One region of the Geodermatophilus sp. SYSU D00815 genome, then DNA from elsewhere that is predicted to be linked to it. Evidence: predicted binding sites of a transcription regulator. Region 1 holds the regulator's gene; the other holds the start of a gene.
The links. Region 1 encodes LexA, which represses DNA repair genes until DNA is damaged. Its sites were predicted from a motif close to TCGAACANNTGTTCGA; they were not measured.
Positions count from the first base shown of each region.

Region 1 (10,393 bases):
CGGGGAGCTCGGCCCCGACGAGGCGCGGGAGCGGACCGTGCGCACCACCCGCCGCTTCGTCCGCCGGCAGCGCTCGTGGTTCCGCCGCGACGCCGCGCTCACCTGGTTCGACGCCGCCCGGCCCGACCTGGCCGAGGCGGTCACCGCGCACGTCGGCGCCCGTACCATCGACGCGTGACCGACCGGGTGCTCAAGGGGCACGGCACCGAGAACGACTTCGTCGTCCTGCCGGACCCCGACGGCACCGCCTGGCCCGCCGACCGGCTGACGCCGGGGCTGGTGCGCCGGCTGTGCGACCGGCGGGCCGGGATCGGCGGCGACGGCGTGCTCCGCGTCGTCCGCTCGGTGCGCGTGCCCGACGCGCCGGCCGTCCTCGGCGACGACCTCGCCCGCTGCGAGTGGTTCATGGACCACCGCAACGCCGACGGGTCGCTGGCCGAGATGTGCGGCAACGGGATCCGGCTGTTCCTCCACGTGCTCGTCATCGAGGGCCTGCTGGACCGGTCCGCCTGCGAGGCCGGGGTGCTGGTCGGCACCCGCGGCGGCCCGCGGCGGGTGGGCGCGGTGCCCGGCGGCGGCTACTGGGTCGACATGGGGCCGGCGCGGCCGTTCGGCCGCGGCGACGCCAAGCTGCCCGGGGGCTCCCTGCCCGGGCTCGCCGTCTCGATGGGCAACCCCCACCTGGTCTGCCTCACCGACGTGCCGGTCGACTCCCTCGACCTCACCGCGCCGCCCGTCGTCGACCCGGCGCTGTTCCCCGAGGGCGTCAACGTCGAGGTTGTCAACGTGCTCGACCCCGGCCGGCACATCCGGCTGCGGGTCCACGAGCGGGGTGTCGGGGAGACCCGCTCGTGCGGCACCGGCGCGGTGGCGTCGGCCTACGTGGCGGTGACCGCGGGCGGCGCCGCCACCGGCGACGTCGTCGTCGACGTGCCCGGCGGCCGGCTCTCGGTCCGGATCGACGGCGCGACCACCGTGCTCACCGGCCCGGCCGTCGTCGTCTCGGCCGGCGAGCTCACCGGGGAGTGGCTGGCCGGCTAGGGGTTGTCCGGGCTGTCGGCCCGGTTCTCCGGCTCCTCGGTGGGCGGTTCGGGCTTGTCGGCCGGGCCGACGTTGCCCTCGCCCGCCGGCCGGCCCTGCCCGGTGTCCTGGCTGCCGCCGAAGAGCACGTTGCGCGGCGGGTCGAGGCCCGCCGGGTCCGCGCCGGGGTCGTCGACGTCGTGGCTCGTGCTGGTGGCACCGGTCTCGCTCATGCGGGCCACCTACCCGGCGGAGGTGCTGCTCACCCGCGCGTCCCCGGCGGTCGCGTCCCACTCGCGCGGCAGGTCCCGCATGCGCACCAGCGGGCTCGCCACCACCCACACCGCGGCGAGCCCGTTGACGGCGACGGAGATCCACAGCGTCGGCACCACGCCGAGCCAGGTCCCGAGCGCCCCGCCGAGCAGGGCGCCGAGCGGCTGGGTGCCGAACACGATGAAGCGCACCGAGGCGTTCATCCGGCCGAGCAGGTGCGGCGGGCACAGGCGCTGCCGGAAGCTGACCTGGGTGATGTTGTAGGCCACGACCGCCCAGCTGAACCCGAACCACCCCAGGACCAGCAGCACCGCCGGGGCGCCGAGGACCGCCAGCGGGACCAGGGCGGTGAACGGCAGCAGCACCACCGACGCCAGCGGGATGGCCCGCCCCTCGCCGACCCACCGGGCGAAGCGCGCCCCGGTCACCGCGCCCACCAGGCCGCCCACCGCGCCGGCCGCGAAGACGATGCCGACGGTGCTCTCCGACAGCCCGAGCTCGCGCAGCGCGTAGAGCACCAGGAGCGCGCCGCTCATCGCGCCGGCGAAGTTCGCCGTGCCGGTGCAGGCGACGATCCGGCGCAGCAGCGGGTGGCGGACGACGAAGGCGAGCCCCTCGGCGATCTCCACGCGCAGCGGCCGGCGGGTGGCGCGGTCGGGCACCGCCTCGACGTGCCGGATCCGCCCGATGAAGAGCGCCGACAGGAGGAAGGACAGGGCGTCGAACGCGATGAGCAGCGGCGCGCCCAGGACCCGGAGCAGGACGCCGGTGATCCCGGGCCCGGCCACGTGGGCCACCGCGCGGCTGCTCTCCAGCTTGCCGTTGCCGTCGACGATCTGGTCGGGCGTGACCAGCGTGGGCAGGTAGCTCTGGTAGGCGATGTCGAAGAAGACCGTCGCCGTCCCGGTGACCGCCGCCACCACGAACAGCTGCGGCAGGCTCAGCAGGTCGAGCCACCAGGCGATCGGCAGCGAGGCCAGCGCCGCGGCCCGGACCAGGTCGTTGACCACCATCACGCGCTTGCGCCGCCACCGGTCGACCCAGGCGCCGGCCGGCAGGCCGATCAGGAGGAACGCCGCCGTCTCCAGCGCGGTGAGCACCCCCATCTCCAGCGGGGTGGCGTGCAGCAGCGTGACGGCGAGGACCGGCAGCGCCAGCAGGGTGATCTGCGTGCCGACCTGGCTGACGGTCTCCGCGGCCCACAGCCGGCGGAAGTCGCCGTGCCGCCAGAGGCTCTCCGGGGTGCTCACGGCGGGAAGCCTCCGCCGACTGATTGGGGAAAGTCAATCAGTCGGCGGCGTGTCGCCTAGGCTCGCGGCGTGACCGAGCCGGAGGTGCCGTGGATCCGCGGGGAGAAGCGCCGGGCCACCGACGCGGAGTACCGCGCCGTCGCCTCCGCCGTCCGGCTGCGGATCCTGCGGTTGTGCGCGTCCGAGGCGCTCACCAACAAGGAGCTCGCCGAGCGGCTCGGCCGCAACCCCGCGACGGTGCTGCACCACGTGCGCACGCTGGTCGACACCGGCTTCCTCGCCGCGCAACCCGCCCGCCGGGGCGCCCGCGGCTCGCGGGAGGTGCCCTACCGGGCCACCGGCAAGAGCTGGCTGATGGACGTCGACGACCGCCCGAACCCCGCCCGCGACCCCATGCTGGCCGCCTTCCTCGAAGAGGTCGCCGAGGTGGGGGAGGAGCGCCTGCAGAGCAGCCGGCTGGGGCTGCGGCTCGCGGCCGCGGACCTCGAGGAGTTCCGCCGGCGGCTGCACGCCCTGCTCGACGAGTACGCCCGCCGGCCGCACGAGCCGGACGGCGAGCGGTGGTCGTTGTACCTCGGGATGCACCCGGAGGCGTGATGCGTTGTACCCGGCGATGACATCTGCTGCAGGAACCCAGGTGACCGTGTCGGACCCACGTGCCACGCTGGACCCGATGACCACCGCTCACGAACGCCCCCTCGTCGACGAGCCGGACGACACCACCGGCTCCTACGCCCTCGAGGAGCGCGGTGCCCTCCGGCGCGTCGCCGGGCTGTCGACCGAGCTCTCCGACATCACCGAGGTCGAGTACCGCCGGCTGCGCCTGGAGCGCGTCGTGCTGGTCGGCGTCTGGACCGAGGGGACGGCGGCCGACGCCGACCGGTCCCTCGCCGAGCTCGCCGCGCTGGCCGAGACCGCCGGCTCCGTCGTCCTCGAGGCGGTCAACCAGCGCCGCTCCACGCCCGACGCCGGCACGTACGTCGGCTCGGGCAAGGCCGCCGAGATCCGCGACATCGTCGCCGCCACCGGCGCCGACACCGTGATCTGCGACGGCGAGCTGACCCCCGGCCAGCTCAACGCGCTGGAGAAGATCCTCAAGGTCAAGGTCGTCGACCGGACGGCGCTGATCCTCGACATCTTCGCCCAGCACGCCAGCAGCCGGGAGGGCAAGGCGCAGGTCGAGCTCGCCCAGATGCAGTACATGCTGCCGCGGCTGCGCGGCTGGGGTGAGTCGCTGTCCCGGCAGGCCGGTGGCCGCGTCGCCGGCGGTGGCGGGATCGGCACCCGCGGCCCCGGTGAGACGAAGATCGAGACCGACCGGCGGCGCATCCGGGCCCGCATGAGCAAGCTGCGCCGCGAGATCGCGGGCATGGCCACCGCGCGGGCCACCCAGCGCTCGAGCCGGGGGCGCAACGCCGTCCCCAGCGTGGCGATCGCCGGGTACACCAACGCCGGCAAGTCGAGCCTGCTCAACCAGCTCACCGGCGCCGGCGTGCTCGTGCAGAACGCGCTGTTCGCCACCCTCGACCCGACCGTCCGCCGGGCGCAGGCGCCCGACGGCCGCGAGTACACGCTGACCGACACCGTGGGCTTCGTGCGGCACCTGCCGCACCAGCTGGTCGACGCGTTCCGGTCGACGCTCGAGGAGGTCGCCGCCGCCGATCTGCTGCTGCACGTGGTCGACGGCTCCGACCCCGACCCGCTCGGCCAGATCAACGCGGTGCACACCGTGCTGTCGGAGATCGACGCCGCCGCCGTGCCCGAGCTCGTCGTCGTCAACAAGGTCGACGCGATGACCGAGGACGACGTGCTCGCGCTGCGCCAGGCGCTGCCCGGCGCGGTGTGGGTCTCGGCGAAGACGGGGCTGGGCATCGACCGGCTCCGCGACGAGGTCGCGGCGCGGCTGCCGCACCCGGACGTCGACGTCGACGTGCTGGTGCCCTACGGCCGCGGCGACCTCGTGGCCCGGGTCCACCGCGACGGCGAGGTCCTCTCCGAGGAGCACGAGGCCGGGGGCACGCGGCTCACCGCGCGCGTCGACGGCGCCCTGGCCGCGGCCCTGGAGGAGTTCGCGGCGCCGACCGCCTGAGCGGCGCGCGCCACCCGTCCGGGCGATGGAGATCACGATCGGGTCACGGCCCGGTACCGTGACGCCGTGACGAGCGGCGCGGTGCGACGGCCACCCGGCGACCCGTCCGCCGTTCCCGGCCCGCCGCCGGAGCCGGGCCGCGCCGTCTCGGACGGCCGGCCGTCCTGGTGGCTGGCCGGGGTGGCGGCGGTGGTCACCGCCGTGGTCACCGTCGACCTGCTCAGCCGCGGCTGGTTGGAGTGGATGGACCTGCGGGTCTCCGAGGTCGTCAGCTCCTGGGGGCTGCGCGACTCGGCGGCGTACTGGCCGGTCTGGGCGGTCACCCAGCTCGGCGGCCGCGGGTTCATCCTGCTGATGCTGGCCGTGCTGGTCGGCTACACCTGCTGGTCGCGCCGCACGCTGCTGCCGCTGCTGCGCGTCCTGGTGGCGCTCTTCCTGCTCACCGTGGTGGTCTACGGCTTCAAGTACGGCACCGGCCGCACCGCCCCGGCGTACCCCGGCTCGTTCTTCCACCGGGACGGCGAGTCCTACCCGTCGGGCCACGTCGCCAACGCCGTCCTCATGTGGGGCGTCGCCCGCTGGCAGGCCGTGGAGTTCGGGTTGCCCGCCCGGGTGCAGCGCGCGCTGTGGTGGTTGTCGATCCTGGGCCCCGTCGCCACGGCCGTGGCGATGGTGTCGCTGGACTTCCACTGGGTCACCGACGCGGTCGTGGGCGGCGCCGTCGGCATCCTGCTGCTGGGCGTGGTGCATGCACTCGACGCGACGGTTCTGTCACGCTGGGTTCGTGCCCGAGACGGCCGGTCCGCGTAGTCGCGTGCCCGCGCGCCTCCTGACGGCCGGCGCGCTCGTCGCGACGCTCGCCCTCGGCCCCGCCGTCCCCGCCGGCGCGGCGCCCGCCGCACCCGGGTCGGCCGCCGGTGGCTCCGGCGCGCCGCAGACGCTGTGCCAGGTCACCGATCCCCGGCTGGCCGAGCTGTCGGGCCTGGTCGTCGTGGGCGACCGCATGGTGGCGATGAACGACGGCGGCGAGCAGCTGGCCGTCCACGTGCTCGACGCCGCCTGCCAGGTGGTGGAGTCGCGCACCGGCACGGTCGACCCCTACGACCCCGAGGACCTGGCCGTCGGCGCGGACGGCACGGTGTGGCTGGCCGACATCGGCGACAACCGGCTCGACCGGCCGACGGTCGCGCTGCTGGCGCTGCGGCCGGACGGGAGCACCGGCGTCCACCGGCTGACCTACCCCGACGGTCCGCACGACGCGGAGTCGCTGCTGCTGGCCCCGGACGGCACCCCGTACCTGGTCACCAAGGAGGTGCTCGGCGCGAGCGGCGTCTACCGGCCGGCCGCGCCGCTGGCCGACGGCGGGACGGTGCCCCTCGAGCGCGTCGGCACCGTGAGCTTCACCCTGACCGGCACCCAGGGCGGTCCGGTAGGCCGGGCCGGCCAGCTCATGGCCACCGGGGGAGCGGTCTCCCGCGACGGGCGTCTGCTGGCGCTGCGCACCTACACCGACGCCTACGTGTGGCCGCTGAGCGGCTCCGACGTGCCCGGTGCGCTCGCCGGCGAACCGGTGCGCCTCGCCCTACCCGCCGAGCCGCAGGGCGAGGCGATCAGCTTCAGCGCCGACGACCGCCAGCTCGTGGTCGCCGGCGAGGGGCCACCGGGGAACGTGACGCTCGTGGCGGCGACCGCCCAGCTGGCACCGGTGGCCGCCGCGGCGTCGTCGGCCGCGCCCGGCGCGACCGGCGCGGGCCCGCCCACCTTCACCGCGGCGCTCGTCGCCGCGGCGGTCGCCACGATCGTCGTGGGGGTGGGCAGCCTGCTCCGGCGGCTGCGGCGGAGCGGGGTCTAGGACCCCGCCCCGCGGGCCGGGCTCAGACCCGGCGCAGGACGGTGACGACCCGGCCGAGGATCGTCGCGTCGTCACCCGGGATGGGCTCGTACGCTGGGTTGTGGGGCAGCAGCCAGACGTGCCCGTCGCGGCGCTTGTAGGTCTTGACGGTGGCCTCGCCGTCGATCATGGCCGCGACGATCTCGCCGTTCTCGGCGGTCGGCTGCTGTCGCACGACCACCCAGTCGCCGTCGCAGATCGCCGCCTCGACCATCGAGTCACCGGCCACCTTGAGCATGAACAGCGTGCCGTCGCCGACCAGCTCGCGCGGCAGCGGGAAGACGTCCTCGACCGCCTGCTCGGCGAGCACCGGCCCACCGGCGGCGATCCGGCCCACGAGCGGGACGTAGGTGGGCGCCGGCGCCGCGTCGTCGGCCACGGGGGCCGCGGGCAGGGCGTGGTCGCCGGGCAGCCGCACGTCGAGGGCGCGGGGGCGGTTGGGGTCGCGGCGCAGCCAGCCCTTCTTCTGCAGCACCGACAGCTGGTGCGCGACCGAGGACGCCGAGGAGAGCCCGACCGCCTCGCCGATCTCCCGCACCGACGGCGGGTAGCCGCGCCGCTCGACCGAGTCGCGGATGACCTCGAGGACACGGCGCTGCCGCTGGGTGAGCCCGTCGCCGGCGTCCGCGCGGTCGGGGAAGGCGCGGACGGCGGCCGTCCGCTCCTCCGTCGCCGTCCCGGCCGGCTCCGCGGTGGCCGCGGCCCGGCGCCGGGTGCTCGTCCCCGTGCCGTCGCCGGCTGCCCGGCGACCGCCCGACGTCCCCCTCGTGCTCGCCACGTCTCCTCCTCGCCCGCCGGGCCGGTGCCCACCGTCCCACGCGTCCGTCCGTCGTCGTGGCAGACGGTAGCGCTGTCGACGCGAAGAATCAAACACACGTTCGAAGGGCGGCCGTGTCGGGTCGCTTCTGTCGGCGCGCTCCGGTAGACATCGATCAGGCGTTCGATTCGAACAGACGTTCGAGAACGCGACGGGTCCGCAACGTCGGGAGGAGTGGCCGTGGGAAGCGTGCAGCAGGCCGTGCTGGAGTTCGACGAGGCGGTGCAGGCGCCGTGGCGCCCGTCGCTGCGGGCCGTGGCCCGCCCCGCGCACCCCGTCCGCCCGGCGGTGGAGGTCCCCGGTCCGACGCGCGCCCGGGTCGGGCGGACGCCTGCCGCCGTCCCGCCCCCACCCCGCCCGCGCCGCCCGGTACCCGGCCGGGCGCCGGGCGGTCGGGCGCCCGCCGCGCCGCCGGCGCCGACCGTGCGCACGGTGCACGGAGGGTGCACGCCCCGGCGGCGGCCGCGGCCGGCCCCGGTGCGGCTCACCCGGCGAGCCCGCCGGATGGCCGTGGTCCTCGCGCTCGGCGCCGGGGTGGCACTGGGGGCCTGGGTGGGGCCGCTCGTCACGGGAGGGGACGAGGCCGGCCTGCAGCTGGTGGGGGAGAGCCGCGTGGTCGTGCGGCCGGGTGACACGCTGTGGTCGATCGCGGGCACGCTCGCCCCCGGCCAGGACGTCCGGGCCGTGGTCGACGCCCTCCAGCGGGTCAACCACCTCGACGGCACCGCGCTGGTGCCGGGGCAGGTGCTGGAGCTGCCCTGAGGTCCCCCGAGCGGGGCGGTGGGGTCGACGGACGGGCGGCCGGCCGCAAGGACACCGACAAGATCGAGGGCTCGACTTCGTCAACCCTCAGTACCCGAGCCTTCACGCTCTGTGCTGACCCGGACGCATACGGTCGTCGCGTGCCAGGCGCCATGGGAAGTCGTGCAGCGGTGTTCACCAGCCAGCCGCAGGCCGTCGAGGTCTACTCGGCGGGCGAGTGGCTGCCCGGCTCGCTCCTCGGCTGGCGGCACGACGCCGACGGCGGCTGCCAGGTGCGGGTCCGGCTCACCGTGGGTGGCGTCGAGGAGTCCGTGTGGACGGAGCTCGAGTGCCTCCGCCTGCCGGAGCGGCGCCTCGCGGTCGCGCCCACGTCGGCCGACGACCCCGCCGCCACCCGCAGCATGCGCCTGGCCGACGTGGCGACCGCCGGGGCGGCGCGCCGCGGGCGTCCGGCCGCGCCCGGGGCCGCGCGTGCGACGGGCACCGTGGCCGACCCGGCCGCGACCCGGGGGCTGCCGGCGTACCGGGGCGACGCGGCGAGCCGCGCGAGCCACCCGGCCGGCCGGCGCCGGCGTGCCGACTCCCGGGTCGTGGGGGAGACCGCGGAGTTCCCGGCGGTGGAGGCGCCCGTCCCGGCGGGGCGGCACCGCGCGCCGGCCGCGCCGGCCGGCACCGGTCGGCACCGTGCCGCCGACACGGGCGTGCTCGTCGCCGCGACCGGGCAGGCCCCACGGGTTCCCGCCCCGCGGGGCCCCGAAGCGCCCGTCCCCGCGGTGGTCCCCTCGCCCGAGCCCGACCTCTTCACCCGGCCGATGCGCCTCGACGGGGTGGGGCGCGCAGGTGCGGTGCCCAAGCCCCGGGCCGCCCGCTGGGACGACACGCTCACCGGGGTCTAGGGCCGGGCGGGGTCCCCGCCGGATCACCGGCCGCCCGCTCCCGGTGTGCCGCGGGGTGCGCAGGATGCACCCGCGGCTCGGCGGTCGCCACCCGCGTGGGCGAGTCGCGCGGCGTGTCGTGTGACTGCTGGGTCGCGGTGTTGCGGCTGGTCACGGCGGAACAGAAGTCTCGCGCGTCGTCTTGCACATGTAGTGGAGCCCGCCCTAGGGTTCCCCTACATCTAGTAGTTACAGGTCTGTAAGCCCGTCCACACCCGGTCCTCAGGTTCTCCCCGGGACGTCCACCGGATGTCCCCAGGGGGGTCCACAGGGAGCGGGTCGGGCGGGGCCTGGGGCGAGCCGCGGGAGGGGGTCGATCGCCGTGCGGTGCCCGTTCTGCCACAACCCCGACAGCCGGGTCATCGACTCGCGCGAGGCCGACGAGGGCGCCACCACCCGGCGACGCCGGTCCTGCCCCGCCTGCGGGCGCCGGTTCACCACCGTCGAGGAGGCGGTGCTGGCCGTCGTCAAGCGCAGCGGGGTGAGCGAGCCGTTCAACCGCAGCAAGGTGGTCGCCGGCGTGCGCCGCGCCTGCCAGGGGCGGCCGGTCGACGAGGCGCAGCTGCAGCAGCTCGCGCAGCAGGTCGAGGACGCCATCCGCGCCACCGGTGCGGCCGAGGTGCCCAGCCAGGAGGTCGGCCTGGCCATCCTGCGCCCGCTGCGGGAGCTCGACGAGGTGGCCTACCTCCGCTTCGCCAGCGTCTACCGCGCGTTCGACTCGCTCGAGGACTTCGAGAAGGAGATCACCGAGCTGCGCGCGCGCCACCTGCCCGGCGGCACCCCGCCGCTGCCGGGCCTGCCGCCGGAGGGCCCGCCGACCCGCCGCCGGGGCGGGCGCACCTAGCCACCGGGCCGCGGACCACCTCCGGCGCCGGCGCCGGAACCCGAGCACGACCAGCGAGAACTGTCAGCACCACCCGCTACACACCAGTCAGGGCACCACCGATCGCGGCGCTTCCCCAGCCGCAGCCGCACCAAGGGAGAGCTCCAACTCATGACCGAGACCGACGACCGCCTGTCCACCGCCCGCAGCCGCCGCGGGGGCAAGGCGCCTGCCCGGGGGAAGGGCCTGAAGGTCAAGCGGGTCTTCACCACCGCCGGGGTGCACCCGTACGACGAGGTGACCTGGGAGCGCCGCGACGTCGTCATGACCAACTGGCGTGACGGCTCGATCAACTTCGAGCAGCGCGGCGTGGAGTTCCCCGCCGAGTGGAGCATCAACGCGACGAACATCGTCACGACGAAGTACTTCCGCGGGGCGGTGGGGACCCCGCAGCGGGAGAGCAGCCTGCGCCAGCTCATCGACCGGGTCGTCCTGACCTACGGGGCGGCCGGCCGCGAGCACGGCTACTTCGC
Region 1 covers NZ_JBJGYO010000015.1:44,511-54,903, forward strand. Annotated here, with positions in the region: gene miaA (tRNA (adenosine(37)-N6)-dimethylallyltransferase MiaA) at 1-178, shown strand, start outside; gene dapF (diaminopimelate epimerase) at 175-1,041, shown strand; gene ACI78S_RS16570 (hypothetical protein) at 1,038-1,253, opposite strand; gene ACI78S_RS16575 (MFS transporter) at 1,263-2,543, opposite strand; gene ACI78S_RS16580 (ArsR/SmtB family transcription factor) at 2,613-3,140, shown strand; gene hflX (GTPase HflX) at 3,217-4,632, shown strand; gene ACI78S_RS16590 (phosphatase PAP2 family protein) at 4,699-5,442, shown strand; gene ACI78S_RS16595 (hypothetical protein) at 5,447-6,484, shown strand; gene lexA (transcriptional repressor LexA) at 6,507-7,301, opposite strand; gene ACI78S_RS16605 (LysM peptidoglycan-binding domain-containing protein) at 7,521-8,102, shown strand; gene ACI78S_RS16610 (hypothetical protein) at 8,255-8,998, shown strand; gene nrdR (transcriptional regulator NrdR) at 9,360-9,881, shown strand; gene ACI78S_RS16620 (vitamin B12-dependent ribonucleotide reductase) at 10,032-10,393, shown strand, end outside.

Region 2 (10,393 bases), on a different contig from region 1:
TGCATCTCGATGATGGACACCTACCGGGTGCGGCACGCCATCCGCGACGTCGGCGCCGCGCTGGGCATGCCGGTCGCCGAGGTCGACGCGATCGCCAAGGCGTTCCCGCACATCCGGGCCAACCAGGTGCACGCCGCGCTGCGCGACCTGCCCGAGCTGCGGGCCAGCCGGATGGGCTCCAGGCGCGGCGGCGGCACCGGCGACCTGGACCTGCTGTTCGACCTGGTCGCCCGGCTCGACGGGCTGCCCCGGCACATCGCCCTGCACCCGTGCGGCGTGCTGCTCTCCGACGCCACGCTGCTCGACCGCACCCCGGTGGAGAACAGCTTCCTCGGCTACCCGATGAGCCAGTTCGACAAGGACGACGTCGAGGAGCTCGGGCTGCTCAAGCTCGACCTGCTCGGCATCCGCATGCAGTCGGCGATCGCGCACGCCCTCGACGAGATCGAGCGGGTCGACGGCGAGGTCGTCGACATCGACGCGATCCCGCGCGACGACCCGACGACGTTCGAGCTGATCCGCAGCACCCGGACGCTGGGCATGTTCCAGATCGAGTCGCCGGGGCAGCGGGAGCTGGTCGGCAAGTTCGGGCCGCGGACGTTCGAGGACATCGTCATCGACATCTCGCTGTTCCGGCCCGGGCCGGTGAAGAGCGACATGGTGACCCCGTTCCTCATGGCCCGCAACGGCTGGCGGGAGGCCGAGTACCCGCACCCCGACCTCGAGTTCTGCCTGGAGGAGACCGCCGGCGTGGTGGTCTTCCACGAGCAGGTGCTGCAGATCGTCTCCCGCATGACCGGCGTGACCCTGGCCGAGGCCGACGAGGTGCGCCGGGCGCTGGGGGAGAAGGACGCCCACCCGGAGGTGCGCGCCTGGTTCGTGCCACGGGTGCTGGACGCGGGCTACCCGGTCGAGGTCGCCGAGCGGGTGTGGGAGGTGCTGGCCGCCTTCGGCTCGTTCGGCTTCTGCAAGGCCCACGCCGCCGCGTTCGCCCTGCCCACCTACCAGTCGGCGTGGCTCAAGGCGCACCACCCGGCGGCGTTCCTCGCCGGGGTGCTCACCCACGACCCGGGCATGTACCCGAAGCGGCTGATCCTCGACGACGCCCGCAACTTCGGCATCCGCGTGCTGGGCCTCGACGTCAACGCCTCGGCGGGCAGCTACCGGGTGGAGCGGCTCGACCCTGACCCTGAGGTGGAGCTGGAGACCGGGGACGAGGGGTGGCGGCGCCCGGAGTGGATGCCGGAGGCGATGCGCGCGCCGTCCCGCTACGGCATCCGGCTCGCGCTGGCCGACGTCAAGGGGATCTCCGAGGACGAGGTCGGGCGGATCGTCGACGGCCAGCCCTACCGGTCGCTGGCCGACTTCTGGCAGCGGGCCTCGGTGTCCCGGCCGGTGGTCGAGCGGCTGGTGCTCGCCGGCGGGTTCGACTCCCTCTACGGCTTCGGGGTGCGCGACCGGGAGGCCGGCCGGCCCACCCGCCGCCGTCGGCAGGTGACCCGCCGCGACCTGCTGCTGCAGATCGGCGAGCTGGACCGCTGGACCCGCAGCGGCGCCCGGGCCGGCTCGCGCGGCCAGCTCAGCCTCGACCTGATGGGGCTCGACGTCCCCGACGACGAGGCCCTCCCCGACGACGAGGCCGTCCCCGACTGGGCCGACAGCAGCGGGCTGCCCGAGTTCACCGACGCCGAGCTGGTGCGGGCCGAGCTCGAGGTGCTCGGCCTCGACGCCAGCCGGCACGTCGTCGACTTCTACCGGCGCTTCCTCGCCGAGCTGGGCGCCGTCCCGGCGGGCGAGCTGCTCACCTGCCGCAGCGAGTCCGAGGTGCTGGTGGCCGGGGTGAAGGTGGCCACGCAGACGCCGCCGATCCGCTCCGGCCGCCGGGTGGTCTTCGTGACCCTCGACGACGGCACCGGCTGCACCGACTCCACCTTCTTCGAGGACGTGCAGGGTCCCTACGCCGCGACGGTCTTCCACTCGTGGCTGCTGGTGGTCCGCGGGGTGGTCCGCCGCACCGGGCCGCGCGGGGTCTCGCTGCGGGCCACCGGGGCGTGGGAGCTGCCGGCGCTGCACGAGGCCTGGGAGACCGGTGGGCTGACGGCGGTCGCCGAGCAGATGGTCGCTCCGGGCCAGTACACCGAGCAGGCCATCGCCGGGGCCGCGGCGTCCCACGGCTCGCGGCCGGTCGTGGTGCGCCCGGTGCTGGTGCACCCGACCGGCTTCCGCATGTCGCCCTACGCCGACATCAAGCCGGCGGGGGAGGACACCAAGGTCGCCGCCCGCCGGGCCGCGGCACCCCGCAAGCTCTGGCACTCCAGCCCGGGCAGCTCCGGCCACTGAGGCCGCGGTCCGCAGCCGGTGATCCGCGAGATCGGGGAAGCGGGGCCGTGGGGTGGCGTCGCGGACCCCCGGATCCCCGAGACCACGCGCCGTGCTCCGCCGATGAGTCCTCGGCCGCGCGACGGTCCCACCGGGCGAGAGCCTCCCGAGAGGGGGCGCATCCCGAGAGAGGACGGCGACCATGCCGAAGACCGTGATCTGCCTGTGGTTCGACACCGAGGCCGAGGAGGCGGCGCGCTTCTACACCTCCGTCTGGCCCGACGCCGAGATCCTCGGCACCGTGCGCTACGGCGCCGAGGCCCCCGAGCGCGAGGGCCAGGCCCTGACGGTGTCCTGGCGGCTCGGCGACACCGAGTACGTGGGCCTCAACGGTGGCCCGCAGGACTGGGCCTTCAGCGAGGCCATCTCCTTCCAGATCATGTGCGCCGACCAGGCCGAGGTCGACCACTACTGGGACCGGCTCACCGACGGCGGCCAGGAGGCCCCCTGCGGCTGGCTCAAGGACCGCTTCGGCGTCTCCTGGCAGGTCGTGCCGATCCGCCTGCTGGAGCTGCAGTCCGACCCCGACGCCGACCGCCGGCAGCGCGCCGTCCAGGCGATGTTCACGATGAAGAAGATCGACATCGCCGAGCTGGAGCGCGCCGCGGACGCCGTTCCGGCGTGACGCAGGACCCCGCCGCCCCCCACCGCTCGCGGGCTCGCGGTGGGGCCCCGCGGCGGGGCCACCACTAGGCTCGGGCGGGTGCCGCCCGCCCCCGCCTCAGCCGCCGCGGAGCAGCTCTCCGCCCGCACCGCGGCCGTCTGGGCCGCCCTCGACCCCGTCGTCCGCGGGGGCACGCCGCTGCGCGTGCTCGACGTCGGCGGCGGCAGCGGCATCTTCGCCGTCCCGCTGGCCCAGCTCGGCCACGAGGTCACCGTGGTCGACCCCAGCGCCGACGCCCTGGCCACGCTCGGCCGGCGCGCCGGCACCGCCGGGGTCGTCCCGCGCGTACGGGCCATGCAGGGCGACGGCGACCTGCTGCACGAGGTGCTGCCGGCGGCCGGCGGCGCGGGCCGCTTCGACCTCGCCCTCTGCCACTCGGTGCTCGAGGTCGTCGACGACCCCGCGGTCACCCTGCGGGAGATCGCCGGCGCGCTGCGCCCCGGCGGCCAGGTGAGCGTCGCGACGGTCAACCGCGCCGGCGCCGTGCTGGCCCGCGCCCTCTCCGGGCACCCCGTCGAGGCGCTCGCCCTGGTCGAGGACCGCGACCCCGCCCCCGGGCGGGCCCGGCCGGCCCGCCGCCGGTTCGACCCCGAGGAGCTGCTCGCCCTCGTCGAGGGCGCCGGGCTGCGCGCGACCGCCTGGCGCGGCGTCTCGGTCGTCGCCGACCTGCTCGACGCGACCTCCGGGGCCGACCCCGCGGCGGTCCGCGCGCTGGAGCTCGCCCTCGCCGGGCGGTCGCCCTACCGCGACGTCGCCACCGGCCTGCACGTGCTGGCCACGCTCGCGTGACCGGACCGCCTCGTCCAGGGTCCCGCCCCGAGCCCGCGCAGGACCCCCAACCCCGTCCAGGGGGCCTCCGGCTGCCGGCCGACCTGGTCCGGCCCCGCTACGGCGCGGCCTCCCTCGCCGACGTGCTGCCCGGCGCGGCGGCCGCGGTCGGGGTGCCGGTCGAGCGAGACGACCTGCCGGCCGATCCGCTCGGCCTCACCTCGGCGCTCGGTGGCGCCCGCCGCGTCGCCGTGCTGCTCGTCGACGGGCTGGGCGCCGACCTGGTGCGGGCGCACGCCGACCTCGCGCCCACGCTCGCCGCGCTCGCCACCCCGGTCGGCGACCTGCAGGCGCCCTGCCCGAGCACCACCCCGGTCAGCCTCGCCACCCTGGGCACCGGCCTGCCGCCGGGCAGCCACGGCGTCCTCGGCTTCGTCACCGACGTGCCGGGGGAGGACCGGCTGCTCAACCACACCCAGTGGACCGACGACCCCGACCCGCAGACCTGGCAGGCCCGGCGCACCGTCTTCGAGCAGGCCTGGGACGCCGGCCTGGCCGTCACCGCCGTCGGGCCCTACGCCTTCCGCGGGTCGGGGCTGTCCGAGGCCGCCTACCGCGGCGCGGACTACGCGGGCGTGGTCGGCCCCGGCGATCTCTGCGCGGTCACGCTGCAGGCGCTGCGCGCGGCCCCGCGGGCGCTGGTCTACGCCTACACCTCCGAGCTCGACCTCACCGGGCACGTGCGCGGCGTCGACTCCGCCAGCTGGCGGGCGCAGCTGACGATCGTCGACCGGATGGTCGAGCAGCTCGTCGCCGGCCTGCCCGACGACGCCGCGCTGCTGGTCACCGCCGACCACGGGATGCTCGACGTCCCCGCCGGCACCCGGGTGGACGTCGACGACGAGCCCGACCTGCTCGACGGCGTCCGCGTGCTGGCCGGCGAACCGCGGGCCCGGTACGTGCACGCCGTGCCCGGCGCGGAGGCCGACCTGCTCGACCGCTGGCGGGGCGTGCTGGGGGAGCGGGCGTGGGTGGCCGGCCGCGAGGAGGCGATCGCCACCGGGGTGTTCGGCCGGGTCGACGACCGCGTGGCCGCGCGGGTCGGCGACGTCGTCGCGCTGGCCCGCGGCAGCTGGGCGGTCACGGCGAGCCGCTTCGAGCCCGGTCCGAGCCGGCTGGCCGCCTACCACGGCTCGCTCACCGCGACCGAGCTGGCGATCCCGCTGCTGCTGGCCCGGGGCGCCGCGCTCTAGGTCAGCGACTCCAGCCGCCAGGTGCGCTGGTGCGCGGGGTGCCGGGCCGAGCAGGTCAGCAGCGCCGCCGCCTCCGACGGGCGGCTCTCGACCGTGGCCGCGAGCTCTCCCTCGGGGCCGGCCAGGGTCACCGTCCAGCGCTCGACCTCGGCCCCGGGCGCGGTGTGCTGCCGGACCCCGAGCGGCCGCAGGTCGTCGACCCCCAGCAGGCCGAGCCGCTCCCGGGCCAGGTGCTGCGCCGCCTGCGCGGGGATGGCGAACCCGGCCCGGCCGCGCAGCCACGGCAGGGCCACCCGCCCGGCGGTGTGCGCCGCCACCAGCTCGGCGCCGTCCCCGGGCACCTGCCCGTAGTAGAAGCCGTGCGGCAGGACGACGACGTTGGCGGCGAACCGGTCGCCGCCGAGGTGGCTGCACTCCCACACGTCGGCCGGCCCCGGCGCGGGAAGGCTGCGGGCCAGCGGCCGCCCGCGCAGGGCGCAGCAGGCGTCGTGGCCCCCGTGCGTGCAGACCAGGTACACCGGGCCCCCGGCCCGCTCGCCGACCGAGCCGTCCCACGGCGCCTCGAGCAGGTCGGCGTCGGCGGACCGGACCGACCACCACAGGCCCTCCCGGCCGGGCCGCGAGTCGACGTAGGCCCACCGCCGGCCGGAGTCGGTCAACCGGTCGCCGGGGCGGCGCACCAGCAGCAGCCGCACGTTCTCGGCGCGGCACCGGTGGGCCAGCAGCGGCGCCACCGTCCGGTCGAACCGGGACTGCGTCAGCGCGTCGCGGCCCCACGGACCCGGCTGCTCCACGAGCAGCCACCGCTGGGCCAGGGAGGCGGTGGCCAGCATCGCGTCGCCCCGCGCCAGCGCCTGCACCGAGCAGCGCGACGGGTCCAGCCGCCCCGCCGGTCGAGCCGCCCGCGGGGCGGCGGTCACGCCGTCCCGGTGGCGTCCGGCACGGTCGCGATCCCGTCCGTGACCAGGCGACGGGCCAGCGTCAGCTGGTCGGCGGGGTCCAGACCGGGCAGGTCGCCCACCTTGAGCTCGCCGACGGCCAGCAGCTCGGCGAGCGCGGAGCCGGTCTGCGCCGGCAGCTCGTGGCTGCGCCGGCCGGCCACGAGCGACACGCGCCCGTCGACGGCGGGGCGCAGCTGCGCGCGCAGCCGGCGCCGCAGCCGCAGCACGGTGTCGGCGGACAGGGCCGCGGCCGCCGCGGACTGGGCCAGCGGGGCCACCGGCTCGGGGCGGACCTGGGCCCAGGTGCGGGCGCGCAGCCGGTCGGCCACCTCGGCCGGGTCGACCCGGCCGAGCCACTCCCGCAGCCCCGCGATCACGGCGGTGACGTCGTCGGCCAGGGAGTCCGGGTCGGCGAGGTCGACGCCCAGGGGCAGCGAGCGGCGCAGCTCGGGGTCGTCGGCGGCGAGCGTGCGGACCAGGTCGAGCGCCGACTCCGCGGCGGCCCAGCGGGTCACGGAGTGCACGCCGATGGTCAGGTGGCCGCTGATCGCGCCGAGCGCCTCGGCCGAGTGGAGGTAGCCGCGCGGCAGGTAGAGGACGTCGCCGGGCCGCAGCACGGTGTCGACCACCGGCTCGCGCTGCGCGGCCGCGGCCACGGCGGCGGCGCGGTCCTGCCAGGGCTGGGTGCGCAGCGGGTCGGGGTGCACCGGCTCGTGGATGCGCCAGTGCTTCTCGCCGGCGAACTGCAGCACGAACACGTCGTGGACGTCGTAGTGGGGGCTGAACCCGCGCGAGGACGGCGGGGTGACGTAGGCGTTGACCTGCGTCGGGTGGCCGAGGTCGGCGGCCAGCTGGTCGGCGAACTCCATGATCGGCGGCCACAGCCGGTGCAGGCCCTGCAGGACGACGGTGCTGCCGTCGGCGAACAGCCGCAGCACGGCGTCGGAGGAGACCTGGTCGGCGACCTCGGCGCCCGCGCCCCCGGAGCCGGTGAACCGCTTGGCGTCGACGACGGCGCCGTCCTTGGCGATCCGCAGGAACGGCGTGCGCAGCCCGCGGCGGGTGAGCAGCTCGTCGACCGCGTCGAGGGTCAGCAGGTCGGCGAAGGACTCACCGGTGTCCTCGGCCCGGGCCAGCAGCGGCCGGCGGGCCCAGTGCTCCCGGGCGAACGTCCCGGGATCGGTGTGCGTGCACCGCCACAGGGCCGGACGGGACGACGGTCCCGTCCGGCCCCGGGTGGCGAGGTCCTCGCTCACGCGCCGCTGTCGGCCCCGCCGTCGGCCCCGCCGTCGGCCCCACCGTCGGCACCGCCGTCCGCGCCACCGTCGGCACCGCCGTCCGCGCCACCGTCGGCACCGCCATCAGCGCCACCGTCGGCACCGCCGTCCGCGCCACCGTCGGCACCGCCGTCCGCGCCACCGTCGGCACCGCCGTCGTGCACCCCGGGGGTGCCGGACGCACCGCCGTCGGCAGGGCCCTCCGTGCTGGTCATGTCGTCGTCGTCGAGCGCCATGGCTCCTCCGCTCCTGACTCGGGCGCCCTCGGGTGGGCCCCCTCCGGCGCCCTTCCTACCGCAGTCGATCACGCGCCACACCTGATCGGTCGCGCACCACCGAACCGATCCGCGCGCGCCGCCCGGGCGGCGGCGGGTTCGGCCGCTACGCTGCCCGGGTATCGAACAGGCGTTCGAGCAGGGAGGAGAGGTCGCCATGCCGTCGCCGGGCCGCGCCGAGGGGTGCACCGTCCTGCACGTCGACATGGACGCCTTCTTCGCCAGTGTCGAGGTGCGGCGGCACCCCGAGCTCGCCGGCACGCCGGTGATCGTCGGGGGCGCGGGCAACCGGGGCGTGGTCACCTCGGCCACCTACGAGGCGCGGCGCTACGGCGTGCACGCCGCCATGCCGACGGCCCGGGCCCTGCGGCTGTGCCCGACGGCCACGGTGCTGCCTGGCGACATGGCCCTCTACGCCGAGGTCTCCCGGGCGGTCATGGCGCTGTTCCGGTCGATCACACCGCTGGTGGAGCCGCTCTCGCTGGACGAGGCGTTCCTCGACGTGGCCGGGGCCGGCCGGCGGCTGGGCGACGCGGCCGAGATCGGCGAGTACCTCCGCGCCCGCGTCTACGACGAGCAGGGGATCACCTGCTCGGTCGGGGTGGCGCCGACCAAGTTCGTGGCCAAGCTGGCCTCCACCGCGGCCAAGCCCGACGGGCTGCTCGTCGTCCGCCCGGCCGAGGTCATGGACTTCCTGCACCCGCTGCCGGTGGGCGCGCTGTGGGGCGTGGGCCCCAAGACCGAGGAGCAGCTGCTCCGGCTGGGGCTGCGCACGGTGGGCGACCTCGCGCACGTGCCGGCCCGCACCCTGCAGCGGGCGGTCGGCGCGGCGGCCGGGTCGCACCTGCACGATCTGGCGTGGGGTCGCGACCCCCGCCGGGTGGTGCCCGACGAGCCGGAGCGCTCCACCGGGGCGGAGGAGACCTTCGCCACCGACGTGGACGACCCCGCGGTCATCCACCGCGAGCTGCTGCGCCTGGCCGAGCGCACCGCCGGCCGGCTGCGCGCGCACGGGGCGCTGGCCCGCACGGTCAGCATCAAGGTCCGCTTCGCCGACTTCGCGACGATCACCCGCAGCCGCACCCTCGCCGTCCCGACCGACGTCGGCCAGGAGCTCTACGACACCGCCCGCGCCCTGTTCGACGCCCTCGGCCTGGACCGCGCGCGCATCCGCCTGGTCGGCGTCCGGGCCGAGCGGCTGGTCGACGCCGACGCCGCCCCGCGGCAGCTCGAGCTGGGCGCCCGCGAGCACGGCCGGCGCGAGGCCGAGCTGGCCGCCGACCGGGCCGCCCGCCGGTTCGGGGCCGGCGCGGTCCGCCCGGCCACGCTCATCCCCGGGAGCGGCGCAGCCGCTGACCGGTGGGCCCGCGGCGAGGGGGAGGGCGGCCTGGCCGCGAGCCGGGCGATCCCGCGCCCCGACCGGCCGCGACGGCGGGCCGGGGCCGGCGACCAGGGGCCTTCGGCCTCGCCGGCGGGAGCCGGTGGGCACCCGGGGGAGTGATCTGCGGACGAACCCGGCGGGTCGCCGCGGACTCGCCTTTCGCAGCCTGCGATCGGCTCGTATCCTCGATGGCACGCCGGCCGGACGTGCCGGCGGTCTTGGCTTGGGCCCACTGGAGGTCGACGTGCCGCTCTCCGAGCACGAACAGAGACTGCTGGAGCAGATCGAGCGCGCCCTCGTCGACGACGATCCGAAGTTCGCCTCCTCGGTCCGCAGCGGCGACCACCGCCTCAAGGCGCGCCGCAAGCTGCAGCTGGGTGCGCTGATGGTGCTGCTCGGCCTGGCCGGCCTGGTCGGTGGCGCCGTCGCCGGCTCGGTCTGGCTGGGGGTCGTCGGCTTCCTCGTGATGTTCGGCGGTGCCGCGCTCGGCGTCCTCAACTACAAGTCCGCCTCCGGCGGCGCCGACGCCGGCGCGCCCGGAGCCGCCGCTCCCCGCGGCACCACCGGCCGCAAGGGCCGCCCGCGCAAGCAGCCGCTGAAGAACCGCCTCGAGGAGCGCTTCCGCCGCCGCTACGACCAGTAGCCCCCCTCCTCCGAACGGCCGCCGTCCTCCCGGGACGGCGGCCGTTCGCGTTCGGCGGGCGGTGCGCTCGACCGCCGCCGTTCGCGTCCGGCGGGCGGTGCTCGACCGCCGCCGTCCTCCCCCACCGCGACGGCTCCTCCCACGCGTCCCGGCACGAGGGAGGACCCGTCATGACCAGGCCGGCTGATCCCGGCCGCGGCGACCGCGCTCAGGCGGGGCGGGGGCGGCGGCGCAGCAGCGCGGCCAGCCGGCGCCCGAGCACCCCGGCGCCGCGCCGGCCGGCGCCGGACACCAGCGAGGCCGGCCACACCGCGGCCCGCAGCCGCCCGCGCCGCGGCGTCGCCCGCACCAGCCCCCGGCGGGCGGTCCGCAGCGCGTCGGCCAGCCCCGGATCGCCGGGCGTGCCCGGCCGCGCGTAGCTCGCCGCCTCCTCGGCCAGCGCCAGGCGGCGCAGCGCGTCGACGGCGGCCGTCGCCGCGCCGTCGCCGGGACGGCGCACGGCCGGCTGCGCGGCCGCGCCGGGCGCCGAGCCGGTCACCACCCCGGCCAGGTGGCGGGCGCTCTGCCGCGGCGTGCGGGCCGGGTGCAGGGCCATCCCGAGGTCGCGCGCGGTGGCGGCCAGCTCGTCCCACAGCGCCGCGGGGCTGCCGTCGGCCAGCCGGCGCCGCCGCTGCAGCCCCCGCAGCGCGGCCGGGGTGGCGAGCAGCGCCACGACCAGCAGCGCGCCGCCGCCGCCGAGCAGGACCGGCCGCACCCACCCGGCCGTCTGCTCCTGGGGCAGGTCCAGCGGGACGAACTGGTCGTCCCGGTCG
Region 2 covers NZ_JBJGYO010000011.1:91,298-101,690, forward strand. Annotated here, with positions in the region: gene ACI78S_RS14415 (DNA polymerase III subunit alpha) at 1-2,340, shown strand, start outside; gene ACI78S_RS14420 (VOC family protein) at 2,522-3,004, shown strand; gene ACI78S_RS14425 (class I SAM-dependent methyltransferase) at 3,083-3,832, shown strand; gene ACI78S_RS14430 (alkaline phosphatase family protein) at 3,829-5,064, shown strand; gene ACI78S_RS14435 (sucrase ferredoxin) at 5,061-5,984, opposite strand; gene ACI78S_RS14440 (cupin domain-containing protein) at 5,981-7,261, opposite strand; gene ACI78S_RS14445 (BatC protein) at 7,258-7,518, opposite strand; gene dinB (DNA polymerase IV) at 7,715-9,058, shown strand; gene ACI78S_RS14455 (DUF3040 domain-containing protein) at 9,183-9,581, shown strand; gene ACI78S_RS14460 (transglutaminaseTgpA domain-containing protein) at 9,790-10,393, opposite strand, start outside.
Region 2: the regulator LexA is predicted to act here: its motif matches at 7,680-7,695, upstream of dinB (DNA polymerase IV).